4 regions of the Streptomyces sp. FXJ1.172 genome follow, and region 3 is predicted to be linked to each of the others. Evidence: riboswitches for the same ligand, from Rfam matches in the RefSeq annotation. Region 3 holds a riboswitch; each other region holds the start of a gene.
The links. Region 3 has a riboswitch for cobalamin ahead of A6P39_RS31605 (cobalamin biosynthesis protein). Riboswitches for the same ligand answer to the same signal wherever they lie in the genome.
Positions count from the first base shown of each region.

Region 1 (5,729 bases), 1.8 Mb from region 3:
ACCGCCGAAGGCGTACGCCGCCTTTCGGAACTCGGCATCGACCGCATGTGGCTGGGCTACGACGCCGACGGCAACCCCATGAGCCGGCAGGCCACGCGCCTTGCCCAGCAGGCCGGTTACCTCGTCGGGCCCTACGACTCCTGGGCCAACGCGCAGGATCCGGTATCGGCCGACACCTCGGTGTCCAAGTGGCCCGCCCCCGTATGGCAGGACGCCTGCGTCCGCAACACGGACGGCACCGTCCTCACCGGCTTCGGCAACCGCGGCTGCTACGTCAGCTCCGAGGCCTTGCGGCGCGCCGAGCCCTCCCGGCACTACCTGGCCGACCGCACCCGGGCCATGACCGCCAACGGCGCCGCCGGCTACTTCCTGGACGTCGACGCCGCCGGGGAGCTGTTCACCGACCACTCCCCGGCGCACCCCATGACCCAGGCCCAGGACCGCGACAACCGGCTCCAGCGCATGGCCTGGCTTTCCGGCAACCGGCACCTGGTGCTCGGCTCGGAGGCCGCGGGATCCTGGGCGAACGGGGTGCTGGACTTCAGCCACGGCTCGGGCACCCCGGTCGACGACCGGCTGTGGAAACTGGAGAGGGACCGGCAGACCTGGGGCGGCTACGCGCCCTACAACGCGCCGGGGATCTTCTTCAAGCCCGTCCACCTGCCGGCCGACGTCGCGAAGGCGATGTACGACCCGAGGTACCGGGTGCCGCTCTACCAAACGGTCTTGCACGACTCGGTCATCAGCACCGAACGCTGGGAGCTGTCCTGGTCGAAGCTGCCGGACCAGAGCCGCACGCGTGCCCAGCTCGCGATGCTGTACAACGTGCCGCTCAACCTGGTCCTCGACCAGTCCGAACTGGACCAGCACGGCGAGCAGATCGCCGCGCTGCAGAGGTACTTCGCACCTCTCCACAAGGCGGCGGCAACCGAGCCGATGACCGACTTCCGCTGGCTGACGAACGACCATCTGGTGCAGCGGACCACCTTCGGCGACGGCGCCCTGACCGTGACCGCCAACTTCTCCGCCGCGCCCCACGGGGGACTGCCTGCCGGATGCGTCGACGCGACGATCAAGGGCGGCCGGGCACACCGCTTGTGCCCCGCAGGTCTGTGATTGGGCGGGTCCGGCGCCACAAGCGGGAGCGCTCGGTGTCGTACACCCTCGTGGAGCGCGCGACACGCTGACCGCTGCGCGCGGCGGCCGGACCTCCCGCCGAACGCCCTCGCGGGAGCCGCTCAGCCGCGGGCCACGAGATCAAGTACCTGCCGGGCGTGGGCGAGGGAACCGTCGACGGTGTCGACGGCGTACATCGAGTCGACCATGAAGTGCTCGATACCCGTCCGCTCGTGGACCCGTTTGATGGTCTCGGCGACCTGGGTCGTGCGGGTGCCGGCGTCGATGTTCACCCGTAGGACCGTGTCGATGGCCTCCGGGTCCCGGCCGGCCTGCACGGTGAGCCGGTCGAGCAGGGAGCGCTGGGCGATCAGTCCGTCGATGTCGACGTAGCTGGGAACGACGCACAGCGGCAGCCATCCGTCGCCGCGCCGGGCGACTCTGCCGAGCGCGCGCTCGGACAGGGCACCCAGGTAGAACGGGGGCCGTGGCCGCCTGGCCGGTTTGAGTGGTGAGTGGTGCGGCGGCACCGACAGCTGGACCCCCTCGTAGTGCGCCGGGTCGGTCGTCCACAACGCTTCGAGGGCGTCCAGCAGTTCGTCCATGCGCGCGCCCCGGCGGGTGAAGTCGAGGCCGGCCGCCTGGTACTCCTCGGGCGACCAGCCGACCCCGAAGCCGGGCAGGAGGCGCCCGCCGCTGATCAGATCGATGGTGGTCAGCGAGCGGGCCAGCTGGACGGGCGGATAGAGAGGGGCGATGAGCACGTGGCTGCCCAGGAGCACCCGCCGGGTGGCGCCGGCGGCGACGCCCAGCAGGACGAACGGGTCCGCGGCGGAGTTGAGTTGCTCGGGGATGGTCGCGCCACGCCCGCCGTAGCCGACGACCGGATCGACCGCGGCGAGGTTGCGGTCGCCCACCCAGAGGCTCGCGGCTCCCGCCTCCTCGACGGCGGAGGCGAACGCCGCTGCGTGAGCCACGCCGGAGGCCTGCCGGTGGAACTGGGGGAGAGCGAAACCGAGCTTCACGACTTTCCTCTTCCTCGCCGGCATGTATGACCTACGGCGAGTTCATAACACCTTCCTCGGCGGCCGGTGTGCCGGAGGCGTCTTGCGCGGATTTGGTGCGCGGAGATCCGGCCACGGGTTCTGTCAGGGTCGGTGAGCCCATGGAAATAGGGGACATGAGGTGTCCGGATTGGCCCGTAGTGTCGTGCTGGAAGCCGTAGAAGGGACACCATGCCATGCGCGTAGCAGTCACGACGCCCACCGGAAACGTCGGGCGCCACGTCGTCTCCATGCTCCTGAGAGCCGGGATCCGTCCGCTGGTCCTCGCGCGCGATCCCGGCCGGCTCGATGCTGCCGTCCGGCGCGAGGTCGAGGCGGTCGCGGTGGACCAGCGCGACCGCCAGGCCGTCGTCGCTGCCACCGCCGGGGTCGACGCTCTGTTCTGGGTCGACCCACCGTCGACGGGTGACGATCCGCTCGCGGACTATGAGCTGGCCACGGCGAGCGTGGTGAGCGCCGTCAGGGCGAACGGCATCGAACGGACGGTCTTCCAGAGCAGCGTCGGTGCCGAGAAGCGCCACGGGGCCGGCGAGATCGACGGCCTCGCAGGAACCGAACTGGCCCTCGACGCCCTCGGCGCCACGGTTACGCACCTGCGGTGCGGCTACTTCTTCACCAACCTCATGCTCCAGCTCGATGCGGTCCGGGCGGGCGCGATTCCGGTGATCCTGCCTTTGGACCAGGCCCTTCCCTGGGTCGCGCCACGCGACATCGCGGAGGTCGCCGTGACACGCCTCCTGTCGGCCGACTGGTCCGGACGCCGTGTCCAGGCCGTCCACGGCCCGGCCGACCTCACCTGGCCCCAGGCCGCCGAGACGGTGTCCGCCGCCACCGGCCGCCCGCTGCGTGCCGAGCGTGTCAGCGATGACGCGATGCGGAACCTGCTGCACGCATCCGGGATGTCCGCCGGCCTGGCCGAGGCAGTCATCGGGATGTCGACCGGGCTGAGGGACGGTTTCGTCCCGGAACAGCCGCGAACCCTGCGCACCACCACACCGACCACTCTGGCCGCCTGGGCCTACGACGTCCTCCGCCCCGCACTGTGAGTGACCTGCCCCTTCAGCGGAAGGGCGGCTGCTCGGCCGCGATGGCAGCCTCAGCCGGCGTCGGCCGCGCCGGCGCTCCAGCGTTCCTCGACCTTGGCCAGGCGCCAGTAGGCGATCGCCGCGGCCCAGACGACCACGAACAGGCCGACGATGACGTAGCCGACGTTGTCCAGGTCCAGGCCCGCGATCCAGCCGGTGACGTCGTCGCTCAGGCCGAGCTTGTCGTGCAGGACGCCGACCAGTTCGATCGTGCCGACGAAGAAGGCCACCGCGATGGACAGGCCGGTGATCGTGAGGTTGTAGAACACCTTGCGGACGGGGTTCGAGAAGGCCCACTGGTAGGCGAAGTTCATGAACGTGCCGTCGAGCGTGTCGAACAGGCTCATGCCGGCGGCGAAGAGGAGCGGCAGGCACAGGACGGCGTACCAGGGCAGGCCGGCGGCGGCGCCGTTGCCGGCCAGGGCGAGCAGCAGGACCTCGGTCGTGGTGTCGAAGCCGATGCCGAACAGGAAGCCGAGCGGGAACATCTGGCCGGGCCGGCGGACGGACTTGGTGAGGCGGCCCAGGATGCGGTTCATGAATCCGCGCGCGTCGAGGTGGGCCTCCAGCTCCGTCTCGTCGTACTGGCCGGCCCGCATGGCGCTGAAGACGCGGAGGATGCCGAACAGCGCCACGAGGTTGAGGGCGGCGATGAGGTACAGGAAGCCGCCGGAGACCGTGGTGCCCACCGTGCCGAGGATCTGGTGGGTGCGGGAGCCGTCGTTCATCAAGGTGCCCGCGAGCTTCGCGCCGCCGGCGACCAGCGCGGCCAGTGCGACCACCACGCTGGAGTGCCCGAGCGCGAACCAGAAGCCCACCGACACCGGCCGCTGACCGTCGGCCATCAGCTTGCGGGTGGTGTTGTCGATGGCGGCGATGTGGTCGGCGTCGAAGGCGTGCCGCATCCCGAGGGTGTAGGCCGTGATGCCCAGGCCGACCCCGAACGCCTTGCTGCCGACCTCGTAGTGATGAGGGACCACGAGCAAGAAGAGGATCCCGAAGGCGACCACGTGCAGGGCGACGACCACGGCCAGCAGGCCGGCGGTTCGGACGGTGTCCTCACGGCGCCAGCGGAACGACTTGGCGGCGGTGGTTTCGGGCACACCTGGGGACAGGGTCATACGGTCACGCTCCAGCACCTCGTGGATCAGCTTCGTGATGCCGTGGCCGGTCTCCTGGCTGACGGGTCGACGCTCCCGCCCCTGCCTTCCCGGCCGTGAGGCCAGTGGCAACGCGTGGGGCGAGAACTTCCCGATCACAGTGGCGAGGGCCGCTCCGGACTGAGCCTTTGAGGGGCTGTCACCGGTCTTCCCGAACACCACGGCCCTGTCACCCTAGAAGGTGGCGGCTCGTACCTGCAAGCCTGCACAACTGATCAGATATCGCGGCTCGAGTGCCGGTGGCTGCGATGATGAGTACATGCATCTCGTCCCCGCGGAACGCTCCGGGCAGCGCACCATCGACGGCCACAGGGTCTGCGATGCCATCGCCGCCGTCGGCGAGCCCGAGCGTGTGCGCGCCTGGGCCGATCGCTTCACTCTGCTCTCCGACCCCGGACGTCTGTCCCTGCTGCTCGCCCTCCGTGAGGCCGGACCCATCGCCGTCTCCGATCTGGCCGTCGCCACCGGTATGCGGGACACCGCGGTCTCCCAGGCCCTGCGCCTACTGCGCACCGCGGGCATCGTCGAGGGCGACAAGGACGGCAGGATCGTCCGCTACCGGCTCGTCGACGGCCCGATCTCCGACTTGCTGCAACACTGCACGTCCCGCGAGCCGGAAGCGGACGGTACGCCGCTCCGCTAGGCCCTGGGCCGCCCGAGCACCGATCGGTCCTGGACCGGCTGCCGCAGGGCTAATGCGTGCTCGGTCAATCGGTGTGCACGCACGCCCGGCCGGGTGTCCCGGTCACCGCTGCAATCGCTGCCTGCGGTACGTGCCCGGCGTCACCCCGTAGGCCGACTTGAACGTACGGTTGAACACCGCGGCGTCACTGAAACCCCACCGCCTCGCGATCTCGCGCGCACTGCGCTGCGCCTGGGACGGATCGGCCAGGTCCGCCCTGCAGTGTTCCAGGCGGCTTTCGCGCAGGAACGTGCCGACGGTGAGCCCGTCCCGCTGGAAGAGGTGGTGCAGGTAGCGCAGCGAGATGTGGTTGGCGGCGGCGATCGAGGCCGGTGACAGGTCGGCGTCGCGTAAGTGGTCGGCGACGTACGCCTTGATCTCGCGCAGCAGCAGGTCCGGTCCCGAGGGGACGGCCGCCGGCGAGGGGCGCACCGGTTCGGACGGGTGCCGGTCCGTCTCGCCGTGGAGGAATGCGGTCTCGCTGTCGAGGAAGGCCGTCGCGAGGCTGACCGCGGCGGTGCCCCACCACGCGGTGTGCCGGGCATCGACGGACGGCACGTGTGCGGCGAGCCCCTGCACGAAGGACGACAGGAGGGCCGCGGGCCCCGACCGGGTCGGCGCG
Region 1 covers NZ_CP119133.2:8,867,456-8,873,184, forward strand. The annotation lists gene A6P39_RS39885 (glycoside hydrolase) at 1-1,116, shown strand, start outside; gene A6P39_RS39890 (TIGR03619 family F420-dependent LLM class oxidoreductase) at 1,239-2,141, opposite strand; gene A6P39_RS39895 (NmrA family NAD(P)-binding protein) at 2,357-3,226, shown strand; gene A6P39_RS39900 (HoxN/HupN/NixA family nickel/cobalt transporter) at 3,277-4,386, opposite strand; cobalamin riboswitch at 4,414-4,603, opposite strand; gene A6P39_RS39905 (ArsR/SmtB family transcription factor) at 4,685-5,068, shown strand; gene A6P39_RS39910 (helix-turn-helix domain-containing protein) at 5,171-5,729, opposite strand, start outside.
Region 1: linked by a shared signal. The riboswitch ahead of A6P39_RS39900 (HoxN/HupN/NixA family nickel/cobalt transporter) and the one ahead of A6P39_RS31605 (cobalamin biosynthesis protein) in region 3 are both predicted to bind cobalamin.

Region 2 (5,729 bases), 1.5 Mb from region 3:
CAGGCGAGGTCCCGGACCGGCACCGCGAAGTCCACCCGGTGCCCGCCGATCAGCACGTACCTGGTGCCGTTGCTGACGGTCAGGGTCCCGTGCGCGGCACCGGTGGCGGCCGAGGCGGCACCGGAGGCGCCCAGCAGCGCCGTGCCGGTGACCGAAGCGGCCACTGCGATGGCGGCGGCGATGGTACGGGTTCGCGTGGTCATGTCTGATTCCCCCAGGAATGTGGTCAGGTGAGAACCGAGTTTGACAGCCGTCGATCTTCGGATGGTCCGCTCGGTGTCACAGGGGCGTAACACGGCTGCGTGCGGGTGATTGACTACGTGGCATGGACTCGACTCCGCCGCCGACGGCCCGGAACGTACCGCCGTTCGACCCCGAACTGACAGGCGCGTTGGCCGCGTTGGGGGAGGAGGCCAGGGAGCCGTTCACGCACGAGAACCTCGCCGCCCGGCAGGCGCGGGACGCCGGGGCCCGGCCCCGGCCGACGGTCCACGACCTTCAGGACGACGGCCGTTTCGAGGTGGCGGAACTGCGGGTGCCCGGCGCGCCCGGCGCTCCGGACGTCACGCTGGTGAGCGCACGGCCCGCCGGGAGCACCGGACCGCTGCCGCTGCTCTACTACATGCACGGCGGCGGAATGATCATGGGCAACGCGTGGTCCGTGCTTCCCCAGATACTGCGGGCCTGGGCGCTCCCGCTCGAGCTGGCCGTCGTCTCCGTCGAATACCGGCTGGCGCCCGGGACGCGGTACCCCGGACCGGTGGAGGACTGTTACGCCGGATTCGCCTGGGCGGCCGCGCACGCGAGCGCGCTCGGCATCGACGCCGACCGCGTCGTCGTCGGCGGAAAGAGCGCCGGCGGCGGACTGGCCGCGGCACTCGCCCTGCTCACCCGGGACCGGGGCGGCCCGGCCCCGATCGGGCAACTGCTCCTGTGCCCGATGCTCGACGACCGGGGCGACACCTTCTCCAGCCACCAGATGGCCGGCGTCGACCTCTGGGACCGGACCTCCAACGCGACCGCGTGGCAAGCGCTGCTGGGCGACCGCTACGGCGCCGCCGACCTGCAGCCCTATGCCGCCCCGGCCCGCGCCACGGATCTGTCACGGCTGCCCGCGGCCTACATCGAGGTCGGGTCCGCCGAGACGTTCCGGGACGAGGCCGTCGCCTATGCCGACGCGATCTGGCGGGCCGGGGGCCAGGCCGAACTGCACGTGTGGCCCGGCGCCTACCACGGCTTCGACACCTTCGCACCTCTGGCGGCCCTCAGCCGGGACGCCCGCGACGCCCGCACCCGCTGGCTGCGGCGCGTCCTCGGGCGGCCCGCAGACAGCTGAACAGGAGCCGCCGGGAGGGCAGTTGACCGCCGCGCTCCCCGTAACCCGTCCGTAGGACCATGGCGTCGTGCTCGGGGGTACGGCCCGCTGACCGACCAGCCGCCGTACTGCTGACCCCGCAGCGGCAGAGGCCCCCTCCCGGCGCCGTCCCCGAGACCGCCGGGCGCGTGATCAGGGGCGGCCGAAAGCAGAAGCGGGCCGCTGACAGCGTCCGCGACGGTACGTCAGCATGACGGCCATGGCCGACATGACGAACACTCCGCGCCGGATCGCCGACGACCACGTCGCACAGGTCGCCGCCCTCGACCCGATGACCTCGACCCGGCTCGGCCTGCACCCCGAGGACGACCGGCAGCCGGATCTCTCGCCCGAGGGGTCCGAGGCGCTCGCCGACGTGGCCCGGCGCACCCTGTCCGCGCTCGACGCCGCCGAACGGGACGGCGAGAAACGCGGCATCGTGTTCGAGGAGGCCGAGCGGAACTGCGCCCGGCTGCTGCGTGAACGGCTGACCGCCGAACTCGTCGTGCACGAGGCGGGCGACGAGTTCCGCCAGCTGCGCAACGTCAACTCGCCCCTGCACAAGGTGCGCGGCATCTTCACCCTGATGCCCACCGAGACCGACGAGCACTGGGCGGCCGTGGCGGGGCGGCTGCGCAACCTGCCCGCCGCTCTGGACGGCTACCGGGCCACCCTGTCCGAGGGCATCGTCCGCGGACTGCTGTGCGCGCCCCGCCAGGTCCACGCCGTGACCGGGCAGCTCGCCGCATGGACCGGTCAAGAGGCCGACGGCGCAAGCTGGTTCGCCACCTTCGTGGCCCCCGGCCCGGACCGGCTCAGGCCTGAGCTGGACGACGCCGCCGACCGGGCGACGGCCGCCGTGGCCGGCTTCCGCGACTGGCTGCTCACCACCTACCTGCCCGCCGCGGACGGCACCCCCGACCCCGTCGGCCGCGAGCGCTACCTGCGCTCGGCCCGCTGGGCCACCGGCGCCGCCCTCGACCCGGCCGAGGCCTACGCCTGGGCCTGGGAGGAGTTCCACCGCACGCACGCCGAGATGCGGGCCGAGGCCGACCGCATCCTCCCGGGCGCCACCGTCCGGGAGACCATGGACCACCTGAACCGGCACGGTCACGCCATCACGGGCGAGGAGAACATCCGCGCCTGGCTCCAGCAGATCATGGACGAGGCGATCGACGCCCTCGACGGCACCCACTTCGACATCTCCGGCCCCATCCGCAGGGTCGAGACCTGCATCGCACCCCCGGGCAGCTCGGGTGCGCCCTACTACACCGGCCCCAGCCTCGACTTCGGCCGCCCAGGCCGCACCTACCTGCCCACCCTGGGCCAACAGACGTTTCCCACCTGGGAGATCGTCAGCACCTGGTACCACGAGGGTGTGCCGGGGCACCACTTGCAGACCGCCCGCTGGACCGCCGCCGCCGACCGCCTGAGCACCTACCAGATCACTCTCGGCGCGGTCAGCGCCGACAAGGAGGGCTGGGCCCTGTACGCGGAACGGCTGATGGACGAGCTGGGCTTCCTCACCGACCCCGCCCGCCGCCTCGGCTACCTGGACAAGCAGATGCTCCGGATCATCCGCGTGATCATCGACATCGGCATGCACCTGGAACTCACCATCCCGGCCGGCTCCGGCTTCCACCCGGGCGAACGCTGGACCCCGGACCTCGCCACCGCGTTCATTGCCGCCCACCACGGCAGCGAGACGGCGCGCCGCACCAGTGAGATCGACCGCTACCTCGGCTGGCCCGGCCAGGCCATCGGCTACAAGCTGGGTGAGCGAGCCTGGCTGCAGGGCCGCGACGCCTGCCGTCGCCGCCTCGGCGCCGGCTTCGACCTGCGCACCTGGCACACCGGGGCTCTCACCCTGGGCTCGCTCGGCCTCACCGACCTGGCGGGCGAACTCGCCTCGCTGTGAGGCGCCGTCAGGGCGACGGCCGGCCGAAGGCGACCGGTCCAGTGGTCCCGCTCGGCGAAGGCGGCGGATTCGTCGACATCGACCCGGGTGATCCTCTTGGCCGACCAGAAGCACGAGTCCTCGCTGCGTTCCAAGTCGTAGTGTTCGGGCCGCCAAGGCCACCCCGGCACCGTGGGAAGCCGGTGCGATCCCGGCACGGTCCCGCCGCGCCTCGGCGAGTACGGCACTGAGAAGATCGTTCGAGACCTGCGGGTGCACCGGAGTCCGGAAGGAACGATCGAGATCATGCGCGTCAACGTGGCCCGTGGCCTGACGGAGGTGCTCGGATGACCGGCACCACGGGAACCGGTCTGCCGCACTCCGGCGAACCGGTCCTGTTCCACACCGCCGGCCGGGCCGCCCACATCACCCTGAACCGGCCCAAGGCCCTCAACGCCCTCAACCACGAGATGGTGCGCCGCATCGACGCGGCGCTGACCGCCTGGGAACACGACCCGGCGGTGGAGACCGTGGTCATCACCGGCGCGGGGGAGCGCGGCCTGTGCGCGGGCGGCGACATCCGCGCCGTCCACGACGACGCGCGCGACGGGGACGGCACCGCCTCGGCCGCGTTCTGGCGTGACGAGTACCACCTCAACGCCCGCATCGCCCAGTATCCCAAGCCGTACGTCGCCGTGATGGACGGCATCGTGATGGGCGGTGGGGTCGGCCTCTCCGCGCACGGCAGCGTCCGGATCGTCACCGAGCGGTCACGGATCGCCATGCCGGAGACCGGCATCGGATTCGTCCCCGACGTGGGCGGCACCCACCTCCTCGGGCTGGCACCCGGTGAGCTGGGCACCCACCTCGCCCTGACCGGCGCGCAGATCGGCGCCGGTGACGCCCTGCTGTGCGGGCTCGCCGACCACTACGTACCCTCCGCCGCACTCCGGGACCTCGTGGACGACCTCGCGGCCATCTCCGTGCACGACGCCCTCGCACGTCACGTACAGCCGCCGCCGCAGGGGGAGCTGGCCGAGCGGCGGGAGTGGATCGACCTGTGCTACGGGACCGGCACGGTCGAGGAGATCCTCCGCCGGCTGCTCGCTCACGGCGACCCGGGCGCGAAGGAGGCGGCCGAGACCCTGCTCGCCAAGTCGCCCACCGCCCTGAAGGTCACCCTGGCTTCGATGCGCCGCGCCCGGCGCCTCGGCGTGCTGGAGCGGGTGCTCGACCAGGAGTTCCGCGTCTCCTGCGCCGCCCTGAGCACCCCCGACCTGGTGGAGGGCATCCGCGCCCAGGTCATCGACAAGGACCGCAGTCCGAGCTGGTCTCCGGCGGCCCTCGCCGAGGTCTCCGACGCCGATGTGGACCGCTTCTTCGCCCCGCTCGGCGACCGCGAACTGGGGCTCGCCGGGCCGAACGGGAACAATTCCCGCACGTCGCGCGCTGTTCGTGACAAGTGATGGCTGGTGCCGGAACCGACCGGCAAGGGAGCGTGAGACCGATGACGACGGCAGACGGCGGCCGTCTCGGGCGGGCCGAGGACAGTCGGGCGGGCGAGTCCCGTCTCGTGACCACGTGCGGACGCAGCATCGAGGTACGGCACCTGCGCCTCGGACGTCCGGACCGGCCCGTCGGCCGGATCGCCCTGGCCGTGGGGGAGGACCGGGGCGGCGAGCCGGGCGTCTGGGCGGCACTCACCCCGCAGGAGGCGCGCGGCCTGGCCCGCATGCTGCTCGTGGAGGCCCGTGCGATGGAGCGGTCCGCGGAAGGCGCGTTCAGCGGTTGATCTCCGTGGCGGTGGAGGTGGCGGTGGCCGTGGTCGACAGGTCGATGGCCCGGTCGACGTCCTGCGGCTGCAGCACGCGCAGGATGCCTTCCAGCAGGTAGTAGTCGGCGTACGGCAGGGAGACCTCGATGCCGTCCTCTGCGGGGCGGTTGCGGGTGCAGCGGGCGACGATCGCCTCCGCACGGGTGGACCTCGTCGTCAGGCAGGTCTCCGAGAGCGCGGTGAGGATGCGCAGCGCGATCCGCCGGTACTCCGCGCTGCCGGTCGCGGCGGACAGGTCGAGCAGCCCGCAGGCCATCACGGCACCCGCCGACGCGTCCTTGATGTCATGGGGCTGCTGCGGCGCGCGGTAGTCCCACACGGGCACGTGGTCCGGAGTCAGCACCCCTGTGGCGTAGTCGGCGAGTCTGCGCGCCGTGGAGAGGAACGGCTGATGGCCGGTCCGGCGGTACATGGTGGTGAATCCGTAGATGCCCCAGGCCTGTCCACGCGACCAGCAGGAGGAAGGGCTGTAGCCCTGGACGGTGTTCGGGCCGATCGGCGCGCCGGTTGCCGGGTCGAAGTCGAAGACATGGGGAGTCGAGCCGTCGGGGCGGGGAAAGTACCGCTGCGCGGTCTTGGCGTGCTCCACGGCGACGCCGAGGTATTTCTCGTCCCCCGTCCGCCGGCCGGCGAAGGCCAGCAGG
Region 2 covers NZ_CP119133.2:8,539,469-8,545,197, forward strand. The annotation lists gene A6P39_RS38605 (PD40 domain-containing protein) at 1-203, opposite strand, end outside; gene A6P39_RS38610 (alpha/beta hydrolase) at 326-1,336, shown strand; gene A6P39_RS38615 (DUF885 domain-containing protein) at 1,575-3,272, shown strand; cobalamin riboswitch at 3,401-3,530, shown strand; gene A6P39_RS38620 (enoyl-CoA hydratase/isomerase family protein) at 3,599-4,717, shown strand; gene A6P39_RS38625 (hypothetical protein) at 4,759-5,043, shown strand; gene A6P39_RS38630 (glycoside hydrolase family 88 protein) at 5,033-5,729, opposite strand, start outside.
Region 2: linked by a shared signal. The riboswitch ahead of A6P39_RS38620 (enoyl-CoA hydratase/isomerase family protein) and the one ahead of A6P39_RS31605 (cobalamin biosynthesis protein) in region 3 are both predicted to bind cobalamin.

Region 3 (5,729 bases):
GGTTCTCGCCGAAGCCGCGGGGCGGCTGGATCATGACGACGACGTTCCCGAACCGGAGGGACGCCAGCACGATGTCGTCGCCGTCGACGTACAGCGAGCCCGGCGGCTCGCCCCACGCCTCCACCATGGCTCCCTTGAGGTCCGGGTCCAGCTTCTCGAACCACGCCCGGTAGTCCGCCAGCGGCACCCGCGCGGGCGCGGCGGCCAGCTGGTCCTCCGTGAGCCACTCGACGTCGTGGCCGCCGGCCTCGATCAGCCGGTGGATCAACTCGTCGCCGCCGGACGGGTATTCGGTGAGCGAGTAGCCCGCGTCGCGCAGGGCGTCCAGGACACGCACCGCCGACGCGGGCGTGTCCAGACCGACCGCGTTGCCGACGCGGGAGTGCTTCGTCGGGTACGCCGTGAAGACCAGCGCGACCTTCTTCTCCGCGTTCGGCTTGTGCTTCAACTCGGCGTGCCGCAGGGCGATCTGGGCCACCCGCGCGGCCCGCTCCGGGTCGGCCACGTACACCGGGACCTCGTCCGGGCCCTGCTCCTTGAAGGAGAACGGCACCGTGATCAGGCGGCCGTCGAACTCCGGGATCGCGACCTGCATCGCCGCGTCCATGGGGGACAGGGCGGCGTCGGAGTCCTCCCACGCGGCCTGCGAGGAGGTGAGGCACAGTCCTTGCAGCACAGGGATGTTCAGGTCGGCGAGGGCGCCGATGTCCCAGGACTCCTCGTCGCCGCCGGCCGAGGCCTGGGAGGCGTGTGTGCCGCCGGCCGCGAGCACGGTCGCCACCAGCGCGTCGGCCCTGCCCAGCAGCTCGTACAGCCCGGCGTCCGCACCGCGCAGCGAACCGCAGTACACCGGAAGGGCGTTGGCTCCCTTCGCCTCGATCGCCTCGCACAGGGTGTCCACGAAGGCGGTGTTGCCGCTCAGTTCGTGGGCCCGGTAGAAGAGCACGCCCACGGTCGGCCGGCCGTCCCGTACCGCGTACGAGCCGTGGACGCCGTACTCCGGCATCTTCCGCGGCTCCTCGAAGCCCTCGCCGGTCAGCAGCACGGTGTCCGACAGGAACCGGGACAGCTCCAGCAGGTTCGCCGGGCCGCCCTCGACCAGGTACCTCAGCGCCTCCGCGACGACACCGGCGGGCACCGACGACTCGGCCATCAGCTCCGCGTCCGGCACGGCCTCGCCGCCCAGCAGCACGGTCGGGATCCCGGCCGCCTTCAGCGCGGCGAGCCCCTCCTCCCAGGCCCGCTTGCCGCCCAGCAGCCGTACGACGGCGAGGTCCGCGCCCGCCAGCAGCGCCGGCAGCTCCTGCCCGGCGTCCACCCGGGTCGGGTTGCCGATGCGGTAGTCCGCGCCGGAGGCACGGGCCGCCAGCAGGTCCGTGTCGGCCGTGGACAACAACAACACTGTGCTCATGCGGGCGCTCCCGGTGGAATGAAAGGCAGTCCTTGCGGCGCGCCCGACTCGATGAGCCGCCAGAGCGCGTCCGTGTCCGCGTGCTGTTCGATCAGGTCGCCGAGCCGGTCGAGCTGCTCCTCGCGCAGCGCGGCGAAGGAGGTGTCCGGCGCGGGCACGAAACGGCGGCCCGCGGCAGCGGCCACCTCGCGCAGGAAGGCCCGGCGGAAGCCGTCCGACTCCAGGGAGCCGTGCCAGTGCGTGCCCCAGGTGTGGCCGGCCCGGCAGCCGTCCAGGAACGCCTCACCGCCCTCTACGGAGGCGACCCCGTGGTGGATCTCGTACCCCTCGACCCGCTCCCCGAGGGCCTCCCCCCGCGGCCGGGTCAGGGTCTTCTCGCGGGCGAACCGCACCCGTACGGGCAGCAGCCCGAGACCGGGGACCGCGCCGGCCCGCGACTCGACCTCGTCGTCGATGTGCTCGCCGAGGATCTGGAAGCCGCCGCAGACGCCGAGGATCGGGCGTCCTTCGGTGGCCCTTGCGACGAGCGCCTCGGCCAGCCCGCGCTCCCGCAGCCACTCCAGCGCCCGTACGGTCCCGCGCGTGCCCGGGACCACCACCAGGTCGGCGTCCGCCAGCTCCTCCGGGCGGTCCACGAACCGCACCACGACGCCCGGTTCGGCGGCGAGCGCGTCCACGTCCGTGAAGTTGGACATCAGCGGGATCGCGCACACGGCGACCCGCAGTACGTCCTCACCGACGGGCGGAGTCACGGCCGACTCGCGGACCGTGCCGCGCAGCGAGACCCTCCCCCACGCTCGGCTTCGCTCGCGCGGGGGGACCCCCATCCCGTCCTCCTCGTCGATGCCGAGCCCGTGCCGGAACGGCAGGACACCGTAGGTGCGCCGCCCGGTGAGGCCCTGGAGCATCTCCAACCCGGGCTCCAGCAGGGAGACATCGCCCCGGAACTTGTTCACCAGGAACCCGGCGACCAGCTCCTGGTCCTCGGGCGAGAGCAGGGCGACCGTGCCGAAGAAGGAGGCGAAGACACCCCCGCGGTCGATGTCGCCGACCACGAGCACGGGCAGCCGCGCGTTCCGCGCGATCCCCATGTTCACGATGTCGGTCCGGCGCAGATTGATCTCGGCCGGGCTGCCCGCGCCCTCACAGATCACCGCGTCATACGTGCCCCGCAACTCGGCCAGGCAGTCCAGCACCGTGCCGAGCAGCCGCTGCTGCCGGCCGCCGTGGTAGCCGCGTGCGCTCAGCTCGCCCACCGGCTTGCCCAGCAGCACCACCTGGCTGCTCTGTTCGCCGCCCGGCTTGAGCAGCACCGGGTTCATCAGCGCGGTCGGCTCGATCCGGCACGCCTGGGCCTGCATGGCCTGGGCCCGGCCGATCTCCGCGCCCTCGCGGGTCACGAAGGAGTTGAGCGACATGTTCTGCGCCTTGAACGGCGCCACCTTCACGCCCTGGCGCACCAGCCACCGGCAGATCCCGGCCGTCACGACGCTCTTGCCGGCGTCGGAGGTGGTGCCGGCGACGAGGAGTCCCCCGTTCACTTCCCACGTCCCTTCGGGCTCTTGACGCTGCTGATGATCAGGCGCGCGGCGACCGTGGTGCCGAGCGCGAGCAGGCCGACGCGGCGGGAGAGCCGCACCGCCCGGTCGATGTCGGTGACCTGGACGGCCCGGCCCGTGTCGCCGCCCAGTACGGGCCGGTGCTCGACGCGGCCGCCGTAGGAGAGCGTGCCGCCCAGGCGCACGCCGAGCGCGCCCGCGAAGGAGGCCTCCACGGGCCCGGCGTTGGGGCTCGGGTGCTTGCGGGCGTCGGCCTTCCAGGCGCGCAGGGCGCCGCGCGGGTCGGGTCCGGCCACGGCGGCGAGTACGGCGGTCAGCCGGGCCCCCGGCCAGCCGGCCACGTCGTCGAGGCGGGCGGAGGCCCAGCCGTAGCGGCGGTGGCGCGGGGACTTGTGGCCGACCATCGCGTCCAGGGTGTTGACCGCCCGGAAGCCCAGCAGCCCGGGCACCCCGGCCACCGCGCCCCACACCAGGGCGCCCACGACGGCGTCGGAGGTGTTCTCGGCGACCGACTCGACCACGGCCCGGGCGATCCCGTCGGCGTCCAGCGCCTGCGGGTCCCGGCCGCACAGGTGCGGCAGCCGCGCCCGCGCCGCCTCGACGTCCCCGGCCGCGAGCGCCCGCCCGATGGTGCGCGCCTCCCGGGCGAGCGAGGTGCCGCCGACGACGGCCCAGACGGCTGTGGCGGTCAGTGCCGCGGAAGCGGTGGGCGAGGGGCGCACGGCGCGTGCGGCGACCGTGCCCAGCGCGACGGCGCCGCCCGCGCACACGACGGTGTGCAGGGCGCCCCAGCCGCGGTGGTCGTGCCACAACGCGCCTTCCAGGGCTCCGGCCGCGCGCCCGAACACGGCGACCGGGTGCCCGCGGCGCGGATCGCCGAGAAGCAGGTCGCCGAGAAGGCCGGCGGCGGCGCCGTACGCGTAGGAGCGATCGGCACCCATCGGCTCAGCCGGCCGTGGGAGCGGGAGCGGGCCTGGTACGGGTCCTTCGGCAGCAGCCGGGCATGGCGATCGATGTCCTCACTCAGGGTGTCCGCGCCCTGGTTCGACGAGATTCGGCGGTGAGAGTTCCTGGCTCCCGGGGGGTTCTTCCCCGGTGACAGTGGCGGGACCGCGCCGGATTCGCACCGGCTTCCTCTCTTGCCGCCGTACATGGCCCGGGCAGTCCACCACGTGCCCGGAACGGCCGTCAACCTGCCCTTGACCTGCAGGGGGAGAGTGTGCCGATCCCCACATCGCGGGGCGCCCGCGGCCCTTGGGCACGGCGAAGGCTCCCCTTCCGCGAGGAGCGGAGGGGGAGCCTTGGCGATGCCGGGTTCGCGGCGCCCCGGCCGGGTCACGCGGACGCTCGGGTCTGCGCGACGACGGCCAGGCCGCCGAGACGGTCAGGACTTGGAGACGATCAGGTAGATGCCGTACGCCACCGCCGCCGCGCAGGCCGCGAAGCAGACGTAGGCGCCGGTGACGGCGAGGGCGGCGGAGTCGCCCTCGGCCGCGGCCCGCTCGCGCCGGGTCAGGCCCCTGACGCCGAGGGTGAACAGGACCACGAGGCCCACCGTGGCCAGGAGGCTGACGCCGAAGACGGAGCCGATGGCCGCCCAGTCGATCTTCATGGGAATGCTTCCTTGTAACCGGAGAGGGTGCGGGTCAGACGGTGGCGGCCGGAGGCGTGGCCGAGGCGGCGGAAGCCGTGGACTCGGCGGCGGCCGGGACGGCGGCCGGGGCGGCGATGGTGGCCGTCAGGCCGTCGCCGATCGCACCCGCCGGCGGCGGGGTCACCGCGGCGATGGCGGTGGTCACCACGCCGGCCGGCTCATCGGCCGCGGCGACGACGTTGGTGTGGTCGACGACCTCGCGGCGGGAGAGCTTCCAGATCGCGGCGCTCGCGGCGATCAGGAAGACGGCGACCACGGCCGTGCCCCAGTCACCGAGGCCGGTGACGGACTCGGCGCCCGCGCCGACCAGCGCGGCGGCCGGGAGGGTGAGGACCCAGGCGATGGCCATACGGGTCGCGGTGGACCAGCGGACCACGCCGCCCTTGCGGCCGACGCCCGTGCCCATCACCGCGCCGGAGACGACGTGCGTGGTGGACAGGGAGAAGCCCAGGTGGGAGGAGGCCAGGATGGCGGTGGCGGCGCTGGTCTGGGCGGCGAAGCCCTGGCGCGGCTCCAGGTCGGTCAGGCCCGTGCCCATGGTGCGGATGATGCGCCAGCCGCCGATGTAGGTGCCGAGCGCGATGGCCAGGCCCGCGGAGAGGATGACCCAGGTGGGAGGGTTCGAGCCGGGAGAGACGGCGCCGCCCGCGACCAGCGCGAGGGTGATGATGCCCATCGTCTTCTGGGCGTCGTTGGTGCCGTGGGCGAGGGAGACCAGGCCGGCGGAGGCGATCTGGCCGACGCGGTAGCCCTTGCGGGAGGCCTCGCCCTCGGTCCTGCCGCCGAGGCCGTAGGACAGCCGGGTGGACAGCATGGCCGCGACGCCCGCGACGACCGGCGCGGCGACCGCCGGGAGCAGCACCTTGGTCACCAGCACGTCCCCGTGCACGGCACCGAAGCCGGCGGAGGCGACCGTGGCGCCGATCAGGCCGCCCATCAGGGCGTGCGAGGAACTGGACGGCAGGCCCACCAGCCAGGTCAGCAGGTTCCAGAGGATCGCGCCGACCAGCGCGGCGAAGATGACCTCGGGACGAATGCCCTTTTCGTCGACGAGACCTTTGGAGATCGTGTTGGCGACCTCCACGGAGAGGAAGGCGCCCACCAG
Region 3 covers NZ_CP119133.2:7,034,938-7,040,666, forward strand. The annotation lists gene cobN (cobaltochelatase subunit CobN) at 1-1,411, opposite strand, end outside; gene A6P39_RS31600 (cobyric acid synthase) at 1,408-2,952, opposite strand; gene A6P39_RS31605 (cobalamin biosynthesis protein) at 2,949-3,911, opposite strand; cobalamin riboswitch at 4,013-4,155, opposite strand; gene A6P39_RS31610 (hypothetical protein) at 4,355-4,582, opposite strand; gene A6P39_RS31615 (inorganic phosphate transporter) at 4,617-5,729, opposite strand, start outside.

Region 4 (5,729 bases), 3.4 Mb from region 3:
TCACCATGACGGCGTACCAGCTGTGGCAGCGCGACCAGCGCACCCGCGCCGGCCGGAAGGGCGGTGAGGCGAGGTGAAGAACGGGGTCAACGGCGTCGCGCTCGGCGTCTTCATCTTCTTCTTCCTGGCCGTCACGGTCATGGGCTTCCTCGCCGCCCGCTGGCGCAAGGCCGAGAACGAGCACTCGCTGGACGAATGGGGCCTGGGCGGACGGTCGTTCGGCACCTGGATCACCTGGTTCCTGCTCGGCGGTGACCTGTACACGGCGTACACCTTCGTCGCCGTACCGGCGGCGGTCTACGCGGCGGGCGCGTCCGGCTTCTTCGCGGTGCCGTACACGATCCTCGTGTACCCGCTGATCTTCACCTTCCTGCCCCGCCTGTGGTCGGTGAGCCACCGCCACGGCTATGTCACCACCTCCGACTTCGTGCGCGGCCGGTTCGGCTCGAAGGGCCTGTCGCTGGCGGTGGCGCTGACCGGCATCCTCGCGACGATGCCCTACATCGCGCTCCAACTCGTCGGCATCCAGGCGGTGCTGGATGTGATGGGCGTCGGCGGCGGGGACAACACCAACTGGTTCGTGAAGGACCTGCCCCTGCTGATCGCCTTCGGTGTGCTGGCGGCCTACACCTACTCCTCCGGCCTGCGCGCGCCCGCCCTGATCGCGTTCGTCAAGGACGCCCTGATCTACATCGTCATCGCGGTGGCGATCATCTACATCCCGGTCAAGCTGGGCGGCTTCGACGACATCTTCGCCAAGGCGGGCCACGCGTTCAGCCAGGTCAACCCCGCCACCGGCAAGCCGCGCGGCGCGCTCGCACCGCCGCAGGCGGGCCAGTGGACGTACGCCACCCTGGCCCTCGGCTCCGCCCTGGCCCTGTTCATGTACCCGCACTCGATCACCGCGACCCTGTCGTCCAAGAGCCGTGACGTGATCCGCCGCAACACCACGATCCTGCCGCTGTACTCCCTGATGCTCGGCCTGCTGGCCCTGCTGGGCTTCATGGCGATCGCGGCCGGGGTCAAGGTCAAGAACGGCCAGCTGGCGATCCCCCAGCTGTTCGAGGACATGTTCCCGGACTGGTTCGCGGGCGTGGCCTTCGCGGCGATCGGCATCGGCGCGCTTGTCCCGGCGGCCATCATGTCGATCGCGGCGGCGAACCTGTTCACCCGCAACATCTACAAGGACTTCATCAAGCCGGACGCCACACCGAAGCAGGAGGCCCAGGTCTCCAAGATCGTCTCGCTGCTGGTGAAGGTCGGCGCCCTGGCCTTCGTCCTCACCATGGACAAGACGGTCGCGATCAACTTCCAGCTCCTCGGCGGCATCTGGATCCTGCAGACCTTCCCGGCGCTCGTCGGCGGCCTGTTCACCCGCTGGTTCCACCGCTGGGCGCTGCTCGCCGGCTGGGCGGTCGGCATGCTCTACGGCACGATCGCCGCGTACGGCGTCGCCTCCCCGACCCAGAAGCACTTCGGCGGCTCGGCGAAGGAGATCCCGGGCATCGGTGAGATCGGCTACATCGGCTTCACGGCGTTCGTCCTGAACGTGGCCGTCACGGTGGTCCTCACCCTCGTCCTCAAGGCCCTGAAGGCCCCCGAGGGCGTGGACGAGACCAAGCCGGAGGACTACACGGCGGACGCGGGAGAGCCGGGGGTCGAGACGGAACTGGCAGGCGCCGTGCTCTGAGCCGCGCCCCGGAGGGGCACTGCGCGAGCAACCGCGAACGACCCGCAGCGGGCCGCCGGGGAACGAACCCACGGCGGCCCGTTCCGCATGCCGCTCGTCATACACAAGTTGACGCTCTGAAGCCAGCGCAACACACAACAGACACAACATCTGGGGGTGCCACGACAGCCCGGCACTAGATGTATGCTCATCCTCGCTGTCGTCGCAGGGGAATCCGGTGCGAATCCGGAACTGTCCCGCAACGGTGTACTTGTGCGCATCCGCGCCCAGGAGTCAGTCCGAGGACCTGCCGGCAGCGTGCGCCCGGCCGTCCGGCCCGGGTGCCTTCCGACGTCCGGGCCTCGTGGAATGGGCCGGTGGACGCGACGCGTGCGCGCTCGTGGCTGCCCCCTGCCCTCCGCAAGGCCCCCGTGCCGAGCGAGGGAGAGTCCCACGTGACCATCGCGCCAGCAGATCCGGCTTCAGCCAGCGGCCTGGACACCGACGGTCCCGGTACCGCGTTGCTGCGGACCCTGACCGAGCTGACCGCCGACCTCCCCGACGCCGACCCCGGCCGGGTCGCCGCCGCCGCGCTGCGCGGCCGGTCGGCAGGCGCCGACGAGGCGGAGCTGCGGGAGCTGGCCACGGAGGCCGCCGCCGGGCTGATTTCCGAGGACCCCGCCTACTCCCGGCTGGCCGCCCGGCTGCTGACCCTCTCCATCCGCGCCGAGGCCGCCTCGCAGGGCGTGACGTCCTTCACCGAGTCCGTCGCGGTCGGCCACCGCGAGGGCCTCATCGCCGAGCGCACCGCCCAGTTCGCACGGCTGCACGCGGCCCGCCTCGACGCGCTGGTCGACGTGGCGGCCGACGACCGCTTCGGCTACTTCGGCCTGCGCACCCTGCACAGCCGCTACCTGCTGCGCCACCCGATCACCCGCAAGGTCATCGAGACCCCCCAGCACTTCATGCTGCGGGTCGCGAGCGGCCTCGCCGAGGACGACAGCGTCCGCTCCGTCGAGGAGGTCACCGCGCTCTACAGGCTCATGAGCCGCCTCGACTACCTGCCGTCCTCCCCCACGCTGTTCAACTCCGGCACGCGGCACCCCCAGATGTCGTCCTGCTACCTCCTCGACTCCCCGCTGGACGAGCTGGACTCCATCTACGACCGCTACCACCAGGTGGCCCGGCTGTCGAAGCACGCCGGCGGCATCGGGCTGTCGTACTCCCGGATCCGCAGCCGCGGTTCGCTGATCCGCGGCACCAACGGGCACTCCAACGGCATCGTGCCGTTCCTGAAGACGCTGGACGCCTCGGTGGCCGCCGTGAACCAGGGCGGCCGGCGCAAGGGTGCGGCCGCGGTGTACCTGGAGACCTGGCACTCCGACATCGAGGAGTTCCTGGAGCTGCGGGACAACACCGGTGAGGACGCCCGCCGTACGCACAACCTGAACCTCGCGCACTGGATCCCGGACGAGTTCATGCGCCGGGTCAACGCCGACGCCGAGTGGTCGCTGTTCTCCCCGGCGGACGTGCCCGAGCTGGTGGACCTGTGGGGCGCGGAGTTCGACGCCGCCTACCGCAAGGCCGAGGCGGCGGGCCTGGCGAAGAAGACCATCGCGGCCCGCGAGCTGTACGGCCGGATGATGCGCACCCTCGCGCAGACCGGCAACGGCTGGATGACCTTCAAGGACGCGGCCAACCGCACCGCCAACCAGACGGCCCTGCCGGGCCACGTGGTCCACTCCTCCAACCTCTGCACGGAGATCCTGGAGGTCACGGACGACGGCGAGACGGCGGTCTGCAACCTGGGTTCGGTGAACCTCGGCGCGTTCGTCGACACGGCGAGCGGCGACATCGACTGGCAGCGGCTGGACGAGACGGTCCGCACCGCCGTCACCTTCCTCGACCGGGTCGTGGACATCAACTTCTACCCGACCGAGCAGGCGGGCCGCTCCAACGCCAAGTGGCGTCCGGTCGGTCTCGGCGCGATGGGTCTGCAGGACGTCTTCTTCAAGCTGCGTCTGCCCTTCGACTCCGCCGAGGCCAAGGCCCTCTCGACACGGATCGCCGAGCGGATCATGCTCGCCGCGTACGAGGCCTCCGCCGACCTCGCCGAGCGCAGCGGCCCGGTGCCGGCCTGGGAGAAGACCCGTACGGCCCGGGGTGTGCTGCACCCGGACCACTACGACGTGGAGCTGACCTGGCCCGAGCGCTGGGACGCGCTGCGCCGGCGTGTTGCCGAGACGGGCCTGCGCAACTCGTTGCTCCTCGCGATCGCCCCGACGGCCACCATCGCCTCCATCGCCGGCGTGTACGAGTGCATCGAGCCGCAGGTGTCGAACCTGTTCAAGCGCGAGACGCTGTCGGGTGAGTTCCTCCAGGTCAACTCCTACCTGGTGCAGGACCTGAAGAACCTCGGCGTGTGGGACGCCCGTACCCGTGAGGCGCTGCGCGACTCGAACGGCTCGGTGCAGGACTTCGCGTGGATCCCCGAGGAGGTGCGCGCGCTGTACCGCACGGCGTGGGAGATCCCGCAGCGCGGCCTGATCGACATGGCCGCGGCCCGCACCCCGTTCCTGGACCAGTCGCAGTCCCTGAACCTGTTCCTGGAGACGCCGACGATCGGCAAGCTCTCCTCGATGTACGCGTACGCCTGGAAGTCGGGCCTGAAGACGACGTACTACCTGCGCTCCCGCCCGGCGACCCGGATCGCCCGCGCGGCCCAGGCGCAGTCCCCGAAGACCATCCCCGTCCAGCAGGCCGCCGACCCCGACGCGATCGCCTGCTCCCTGGAAAACCCCGAGTCCTGCGAGGCCTGCCAGTAATGTCCGACCGTCCTCAGAACCTTCTCGACCCGGGCTTCGAGCTGACCCTGCGTCCCATGCGCTACCCGGACTTCTACGAGCGCTACCGGGACGCGATCAAGAACACCTGGCACGTGGAGGAGGTCGACCTCCACTCGGACGTCGCCGACCTCGCGAAGCTGACGCCCGAGGAGCAGCACCTCATCGGCCGGCTGGTCGCCTTCTTCGCGACGGGTGACTCGATCGTCGCGAACAACCTGGTGCTGACGCTGTACAAGCACATCAACTCCCCCGAGGCGCGGCTGTACCTGAGCCGTCAGCTCTTCGAGGAGGCCGTGCACGTCCAGTTCTACCTGACCCTGCTGGACACCTACCTGCCCGACCCGGACGACCGCGCCGCCGCCTTCGCGGCCGTGGAGAACATCCCGTCCATCCGCGAGAAGGCGCAGTTCTGCTTCACGTGGATGGACTCGGTCGACCGGCTCGACCGGCTGGAGACGAAGGCGGACCGCCGTCGCTTCCTGCTGAACCTGATCTGCTTCGCCGCGTGCATCGAGGGCCTGTTCTTCTACGGCGCCTTCGCCTACGTCTACTGGTTCCGCAGCCGGGGTCTGCTGCACGGTCTCGCCACCGGCACCAACTGGGTGTTCCGCGACGAGACGATGCACATGTCGTTCGCCTTCGACGTGGTCGACACCGTCCGCAAGGAGGAGCCGGACCTCTTCGACGACGCGCTGCAGCAGCAGGTCACCGACATGCTGAGGGAGGCCGTCGAGGCCGAGCTGCAGTTCGCCCGCGACCTGTGCGGCGACGGCCTGCCGGGCATGAACACCGAGTCGATGCGCCAGTACCTGGAGTGCGTCGCCGACCAGCGTCTCACGCGCCTCGGCTTCGCCCCGGTGTACGGCTCGGAGAACCCGTTCTCCTTCATGGAGCTGCAGGGCGTCCAGGAGCTGACGAACTTCTTCGAGCGCCGCCCGTCGGCGTACCAGGTCGCGGTCGAGGGCACGGTCGACCTGGACGAGGACTTCTGATCCTGCTCCGCAGCGCCTACCGGCGCACGTTCCGCGGCCTGATCGCCGCGTGAGCGCGCGCCGGTATCAGGCGTTGTGCCTCACCATTCCACCGCCCTGAGCAGCAGGTCGTGCGGGCGCAGCGTGATGCCCACGCGGGTGGTGTCGTTCGACCCCGTGACCTGCTCGAAGCGGTACTTCGTCGAGATCGCCGCGGTGATCAGGGTCAGCTGGGTCATGGAG
Region 4 covers NZ_CP119133.2:3,666,298-3,672,026, forward strand. The annotation lists gene A6P39_RS16130 (DUF3311 domain-containing protein) at 1-77, shown strand, start outside; gene mctP (monocarboxylate uptake permease MctP) at 74-1,690, shown strand; cobalamin riboswitch at 1,874-1,998, shown strand; gene A6P39_RS16140 (ribonucleoside-diphosphate reductase subunit alpha) at 2,125-4,494, shown strand; gene A6P39_RS16145 (ribonucleotide-diphosphate reductase subunit beta) at 4,494-5,507, shown strand; gene A6P39_RS16150 (bifunctional albaflavenone monooxygenase/terpene synthase) at 5,588-5,729, opposite strand, start outside.
Region 4: linked by a shared signal. The riboswitch ahead of A6P39_RS16140 (ribonucleoside-diphosphate reductase subunit alpha) and the one ahead of A6P39_RS31605 (cobalamin biosynthesis protein) in region 3 are both predicted to bind cobalamin.